Regions from separate parts of the Blastopirellula retiformator genome, predicted to be linked through region 2. Evidence: riboswitches for the same ligand, from Rfam matches in the RefSeq annotation. Region 2 holds a riboswitch; the other holds the start of a gene.
The links. Region 2 has a riboswitch for cobalamin ahead of metE (5-methyltetrahydropteroyltriglutamate--homocysteine S-methyltransferase). Riboswitches for the same ligand answer to the same signal wherever they lie in the genome.
Positions count from the first base shown of each region.

Region 1 (3,737 bases), 250 kb from region 2:
AACCGCCATCGTACGGATTCGTCGGATCGCCGAGGCCATCCAGTCCAGCGACGCCATAGATCCAAAAGCCGGTGAACCAGCCTTCGTGATAGAGATCGCCGGAATCGAGCGCCATGCCGCCATCGGCAGGAGCCGCAACCCCTGCGATGCCGTTGGCGTCAAAGACGCTTCCATCGTCCAGGCCAAACATGCCGTCGTCGTTGTAGTCATAGCCGATGCCATACAACGAGACGCCGTACGGACCGACCACAGCATCGATCTTCGCGTACAAACGCTCGTCCGCGGCGACGATCGCGCGGAACATGTCTTCGCCGGTGGCGGTTCCGTCCCAGCGATAGCCCCAAGTGAGCGCTGGCGGGGTGTCGCTACCTTCGCCCCAGTCGATCACCATCGCCGCCTGGTTGGATCCCGATCCGACCCAATAGTCGATGTCGTCGAAATCAGTAACGGCGTCCGCAAAGCACGTCGCCGGCAGCAGCGCCAGTAGAAGGGCCGTGAAAAGTCGCATCCGTCTCTCTCCGCAAATGATTTGAATACAGGTGTAGTTGTGAATGTTATTGAATTTGATCCGAGGGAACTTCGCCGCCCGACTTGGTGAGAATGCCGTTCAGCGCTTCCTGATCGACCGTCTCGGCCAGAAATTGAACATGTCCGTCGCAAAAGACGAGATGGGCGCCGCCTGGATGGGGACTGCCGATGTCGTTGCCCAGGCCCGAGACCGCGTTGATCGGCGTTGATCCTTCTTGGGCGAACAGATTGTTCCCGTTGGCCCATTCGTTTTCGGTCACGCGGCGGCGAATGGTCTCGGCGACTAGCGCGGTGTGCGATAGTCCATCGGCGACATCGCGGTGTTTCATCGCTTCTTCGTACAGCATCACCCCCAGGTACTGAGGCGCCAGGTTGTGTTTGCTGTTGGGATCGGTCGCTTCTCGACCTGACCCTTCGACCCCATAGACGCCGCAGTAGTCGGTAAACGCCATGTCTTTCCACAGGCCTGTCGTGTTGAGCTCGGTCGGATCAGGCGTGCTAGGGCAAAGGAAGACCGTCAGCAGATTGGCGCCGGCTTCCCTGTTGGGCGACTGGTAGGAAGGGACCGACAGATCGAACTGCTGGTACAGGGCGTCTTGCTCCAGGTAGGGAAGGATCTGGATGTTCCACGACAGAAATCGTTGCGGCACGAACGGCTGGCCTGCCGCCGGCGCTTGGAACCGACAGCCAATGCAGCCGACCGGAAATTTCTTGAGAGCCGATTCATGGAGATGAATCGCCAGGCCGACTTGCCGCAGATGATTCTTGCAGGTCGTTTTTCGCGCCGCCTCGCGAGCGGCTTGGACCGCCGACAGCAGCAATGCGATTAGCACGCCGATAATGGCGATCACCACCAGCAGTTCGACCAGCGTGAAGCCATCGCGACGAGAGCGGTTGGTCAGGTTCGGATCGTTTCGCCGCTCGCGAGACAAACGAAGAATACGCCGCTTATCCTCGTCGTCGGCAAGCGGCCAACGAGCGATTTCCTGGATCGTTCGTCCACATCCGACGCAATCGTTCTCCGGCGTGCGCAATCGGCATACGCCAGTGCACGGAGAGAGGGGCGAACTCTCGACTACATGCAGATCGCAATCGGAATGACTTGCAGCCATGAGTGAATACCACAGACACTCGTGGAGCGAACAGGGAAGGGGACCCAATCCTGCAGGAATCAATGAATACGAGCGCGCGAAGGAGCGACTCCCGCGGCTTGATCGCAAACATCTCAACGACCGCCCCAATCCAAGAGGGCGCCAAATCGTCTGTTCCTCGGTAGGTCTTCTGACTTACCCCTGTTCCGCGCTCACTACCTTCTCATCCGCAAACCCTTTACCGGGCGACGCGAACAATGGTCTATCAACGTATGGAGCGACGGGTGCGATCACTCAAGATCGCGGGGGCACACAGCGGCCGGACCGTCCCGGAATTTCACCGGAGTTCCCTGTTCACCATTTTCACTAGCGAGTGAAAAGGCCACCGAGGACCGACAGAGTTTAACCAACCAGCAGATCGCGTCAACCAGACGCATGCCAGCGGATGCCTAGAGAGCGGCCGCGGCGATAGACGAGCACTCAATCTACTGGGCGGACCGAAACATCCGTCGGCCAACCAAGGCCGTTGAAACAGCCTCTTCGAAATAACACGGCCTCCATCGTGAAATGGAGGCCGTCAATTTTCACTTGGGCGCCGAGCCATGGCTCAACGCGCCCTTAATGTCCAGCAATTGCCAGCGTCCTAGGCGGCCAGCGCCGTCTGACGCTTGCGGAAGAACAGGGCCAAGCCAACCAGGCTACCCATGCCCAACATCGCCCAGGTACCGGGTTCCGGCACGACAGCGGCGAACTGCACATTGTCGACGGTGACCATGTCGCCGCCCGACAGGTTCGCACTGCGAAGACCGACATAGCCGATTTCGCTGAGGCTGCCGCCCACGCTGGTGCTGGCGTAAGCGTCGGCCGTACCGGCCAAAGTGACCAGGTCGGCCAACGGGCTGGTGTTGATGCCGCCGAAGACCCACATCTCCATCTGGTCGAACAGCGTGCCGCCGGTCTTGGAGAGCTTGCTGAGGATCGTGACCGTACCCCCTTCGGTGTCGAGATCGTAGTTGGCGAAGGTTCCACCGGTGCCTGATAGGCGAAGCATCAGGTCATTTGTTCCCGAGCCCCCTTCGTTTCCCTTCAGGCCGATGGTCGGATCGGTAAAGCCAGGGTTGAAGGTTCCGGTGTTGTTCATCCACAGGGTGACGAAGTCATTGTCGCCCATCGTTCCCAAGTAGGACGCATCCAACGTGAAGCTCATGTAGAAGTCGCTGTCCATCGTGGAACCGAGTTTCGCAACGGCCAACGAGTTGCCATTGCTTCCGGTCATCGTAACGCCGGAGGTCAGGTCGGCGCCCGAAACGATCGACAACGGGACTGGCATCGTGTCGGCATGAGCGGTCGCACTCATTGCCACGGCGATAACCGCCATCGATACCCAAGCAAAAAACGGTCGCTGCAGTTCCATTACTATGGCCTTTTTAAGCTGGATGATTTACGAGGACTGTTCACCCGCGATAGGGTGGAAGCCCAACGACTAACAGTGGACCGCTTTTCGACTGAAAAGTCAACCTGATCCGTTCCTGATTTCGCTAATTCTCTAACCGGTACTGTCAGGTTGATGGGTTTTCTTAATGTTTTCCCTTACGAATGCCGGAGGCGACGATTTTTCGATCGCTCGATATTGTCTCGAATCGTCAAGGGCGGCCCCGGAAAACGCCAATAATAGTCCTTTGATTTCCCTACCCATAGAAACAACAAGGGCTGTTGATGCGATCGAAGCGGCGAGGACAGAGGCAAGCAGGAACCGCTCAGAGAAAAAAAATGCCAGCGAGCCAGATCGATGCGTCGCATCCTTCGGCTGGATTCGCTGGTGGGCCAGCCTCATGGTTTCGCGGGCCGTCGATGCAAGATGCTCCGCGCTGCCATCGCGTCAACCGCTAGAGCGGTTTTCCTCCATCTGTATCGTTGTGGCTGGTTGCGGCCGCGCTGGTCGGCGTTGACCTGCATCGACGAATCTTGAGGATTCGCCTGCTTCGGTCGCCTTGACCAGCTTGCCTCACCGGCGCCAGAAACGCTACTGCTATCAGAAAAACGCTCTAACGCGACGGTTTTCGGGCGTCCGCCTGCATCTTTTTCCAGTTTTCACGATCTCGCGCCTCCGACCGTTGT
Region 1 is NZ_SJPF01000002.1:697,750-701,486, reverse strand. It holds gene Enr8_RS10200 (PEP-CTERM sorting domain-containing protein) at 1-508, opposite strand, end outside; gene Enr8_RS10195 (DUF1559 family PulG-like putative transporter) at 555-1,640, opposite strand; cobalamin riboswitch at 1,783-2,024, opposite strand; gene Enr8_RS10190 (PEP-CTERM sorting domain-containing protein) at 2,263-2,997, opposite strand.
Region 1: it holds a riboswitch for cobalamin, as region 2 does, so the genes downstream of both, Enr8_RS10195 (DUF1559 family PulG-like putative transporter) here and metE (5-methyltetrahydropteroyltriglutamate--homocysteine S-methyltransferase) in region 2, are expected to answer to the same signal.

Region 2 (3,737 bases):
AAGCGACCTGGGCGATCTCCAGCAACCACCCCGGCGGCGCCCAATTCCTGCTCGGCGACGGTTCCGCCCGCTTCATCGGCGAAACGATCAACGGCGACACCCTCATCCGCCTGGCCCAGCGGAACGATGGCGAGGTGATTGGGGAATACTAATCTCTTTCGCGAAGAACAGCGTACCGGAAGCCGTCTGCCAGAATTGGCAGGCGGCTTTTTGCGTTCTTGTTTGGTCGTCCCAATACTAGGACGAAGTCGGATCAATTCCATAGAGCTCTTTGATGCGATCCGCCGCGATGAAATCGGACGCGGAATTATAATTGTTAGGCTCCGCCAAGAGCTGCTTGTATTGCTCGAAAGCAGCTTCTTTGTCCGGTCCGAGATTGACCTGACGACCATTGAGAGTGACATACCAGAGGCCCCGCTTCGGGCGGAACCAGGGTTTGGGAAACTTACGCATTGAACCACCTCCCGACCTGTTGTGAAAACAGAGAAAGGACCGAGAGGTCTTTTGCGGGTCCTAGTCAGCACTACCTGGCTAGGACCTTTTTTCGTGACAAAATCAGTGACTATGTCACGTATCGTCGTTGTAAGTTTAGTACGGATGGCAGGATTCGAACCTGCGACCTTCGGTTTCGTAGACCGACGCTCTATCCAGCTGAGCTACATCCGCATGCTTACCTGTGATGACTTGCGTCCCACGGCAGATCACAAAGTTTAGCCGCACTCCGCGCATGCGTAAAGGGGACGCTGGGCGATCTTGGCGTTCATTTGCGAAAAAATTGCTCTCGCCTAAACGGTTGCAGGCATTGGGGTTACTTGCGGCCTCTACGTTGGCGGCCTCTGCGCCGGCGGCGGTGAGACCCGGTTTACGGCTTGCAGCGATTATTTCCCCTCGGCTTTGGTCGCTTGGCGGTGAGCCGTCCGTTTTTGTCTCCGACGTGCCGGCGACGGGCCAATGTAGGTTGACGACTTCCTTCTCTATCGGATAGCTTGGCGACGTGATTGGTTCGCTCCCTTTTTGTGGAGCGTCGAAAGAGGGAACTCCGGTGAGAAACCGGGACAGCCCCCGCTGCGGTAACCAGAAACGAACGCCGTCGGTAAGCACTGATCCTCGTCGGGTTGGAAAGCAACGGCCAGTAGGAACCGCCCAGCCCAACGGCTCGGCCCAGTCTGGAAGTCCGAAGACCTGCCAGTCGCCTGCATCGCTTGATGCGGTTTCGTCATACGCCTTCGGGGATGGAGGCGCCATGGAGATTCCTACGATGACATCGTTTCTCGATGTGCGCGCCTGTGCTGCGCAGCGGCGAACTCGCTCGCCGTTTAGTCGCTCCCACGCTTTGTAGCGACTGAGCAAGTTTCCGCCGGTTTTCTTATTCGTTTCGCGCGCAGGATCTGTTCCGACATTGCTATCCGGACGCCGCTCCTGCTGCGCGCTACCTGCGCATTTAATAAGGTAAGCGTACATGCAATCTGCAAATTTAGGTTTTCCTCGCATTGGTAAAGATCGTCAGCTCAAGAAGGCGGTCGAGTCGTATTGGGCCGGCAAGTTGCCCGCGCCACAGCTGCTTCAGGTCGCGGCCGAATTGCGGGCCGAGCATTGGCGTCTGCAACAAGCGGCCGGCATCGACTCGATCCCCTGCAACGACTTTTCGCTGTATGACCAGATGCTCGACATGGCGGTCGCGCTCGGCGTAATTCCGCCGCGATTCGCCCAGCTCGACGTTTCGCCGCTCGAACGCTACTTCTTGATGGCCCGCGGTCAGGCGCCCGGCGTAGAGCTGCCGCACGAAGTTCCGGCGCTCGAAATGACCAAGTGGTTCGACACCAACTATCACTACCTGGCGCCCGAGTTTGAGCACGACCAAGCGTTCGCCGCCGACGCCGCCAAGCCGAGCGCCGAGCTGGCCGAAGCGGCCAAGCTGGGCATCGCGGCTCGGCCGGTGGTGATCGGCCCGGTCACCTTTTTGACGCTCGGCAAACTGCGCAGCGCGACTGGCGATCGCTTCGATCTGCTCGACGCGCTGCTCCCCGCCTATGTCGAACTGCTTCGGCAGATCGTCGCAGCCGGAGCAACCTGGGTCCAGATCGATGAGCCGATCTTGTCGACCGACCTGGGCGACCGGCAGCGGGAGGCGCTGGTGACGACCTACCGCACGATCGCCGCCCAACTGCCGCAGTTGCAGGTGATGCTGGCGACCTACTTTGGTCCCTTGGCCGAGAATCTGACGCTGGCGGCTCAGTTGCCGACGGCCGGCCTGCACGTCGACCTGGTTCGCGGCCAAGAGGACGCCCCCTTGTTGGTTGACGCTTTGCCTGCCGACAAGATCGTTTCGTTGGGCTTGGTCGAAGGCCGCAACGTCTGGAAGGTCGACGCCGCCGCCGCAATCGCGCTGGCGACGCCGCTGGTCGAAAAAATAGGCGCCGACCGCGTGCAAATCGCCCCCAGCTGTTCGCTGCTGCATGCTCCAGTCGATCTCGACGCCGAGACTGAACTGGACGACGAACTGAAAAGTTGGCTCGCGTTCGGCAAGCAAAAGTTGGCCGAGGTCCAACTGCTCGCCACGGCGCTGCAAGGCGACCAAGACCAGGCGACCCGCACTGCGTTGCGGGCCAATCGTCTGCCCCATGTCAGCCGGCAAACCTCGGAACGCGTCGTCTCGCCATCGGTGCAAGGTCGCGTTGCATTCGTCGACGAGCACATGCAGCGTCGCCGCAGTGCATTTCCACAGCGGCGCCCGGTTCAGCAGACGGCGCTCGGCCTGCCGGCGTTTCCGACCACCACGATCGGTTCGTTTCCGCAGACGAGCGAAATCCGCCAGGCCCGAGCCCAACATCGCCAGGGGACGATCTCGCACGACGACTACGTTGCCACGATGCAGGCTCAGATCCGCGAAGTAATCGCCTTTCAGGAAGAAGTCGGCTTGGATCTGCTGGTCCATGGCGAGCCGGAGCGGAACGACATGGTCGAGTACTTCGGCGAGTCGCTCGATGGTTTTGCAATCACCCGCAACGGCTGGGTGCAAAGCTACGGCAGCCGCTGCGTCAAACCGCCGATCATCTACGGCGACGTTTCGCGTCCCAAAGCGATGACCGTCGAGTGGATTCAATACGCCCAATCGTGTTCGACCAAGCCGGTCAAAGGGATGCTGACCGGGCCGGTAACCATTTTGTGCTGGTCGTTCGTTCGCGATGATCAACCGCGGAGCGAAACGACCCGCCAAATCGCCCTGGCGATTCGGGACGAAGTCGAGGATCTCGAAAAGGCTGGCGTCCGGGTGATTCAAATTGATGAGCCTGCGTTGCGAGAAGGATTGCCGCTGCGAAAGCGCGATTGGGACGCGTACCTGACGTGGGCCGGCGATTGTTTCCGACTGGCCAGCAGCGTGGTGGCGGACCAGACGCAGATCCACACGCACATGTGCTACTGCGAGTTCAACGACATTATCGAAGCGATCGCCGGACTCGACGCCGACGTCATTTCGATCGAAACGTCGCGCAGCGACATGGAACTGCTCGGCGCGTTCGTCGATTTTCGCTACCCGAACGAGATCGGGCCGGGCGTCTTCGACATTCATTCGCCGCAAGCGCCCACCTCGGCGTCGATGCTGCGGCTGCTGACCAAAGCGGCCGAGGTCTTGCAGCCGTCGCAGATCTGGGTCAATCCCGACTGCGGCCTGAAAACCCGCCAGTGGGAGGAAGTCCGACCAGCGCTAAGCAACATGGTCAAAGCTGCCGAAGCGG
Region 2 is NZ_SJPF01000002.1:445,138-448,874, forward strand. It holds gene Enr8_RS09170 (DUF1559 domain-containing protein) at 1-152, shown strand, start outside; gene Enr8_RS09175 (hypothetical protein) at 238-453, opposite strand; tRNA gene Enr8_RS09180 (tRNA-Arg) at 593-666, opposite strand; cobalamin riboswitch at 983-1,204, shown strand; gene metE (5-methyltetrahydropteroyltriglutamate--homocysteine S-methyltransferase) at 1,460-3,737, shown strand, end outside.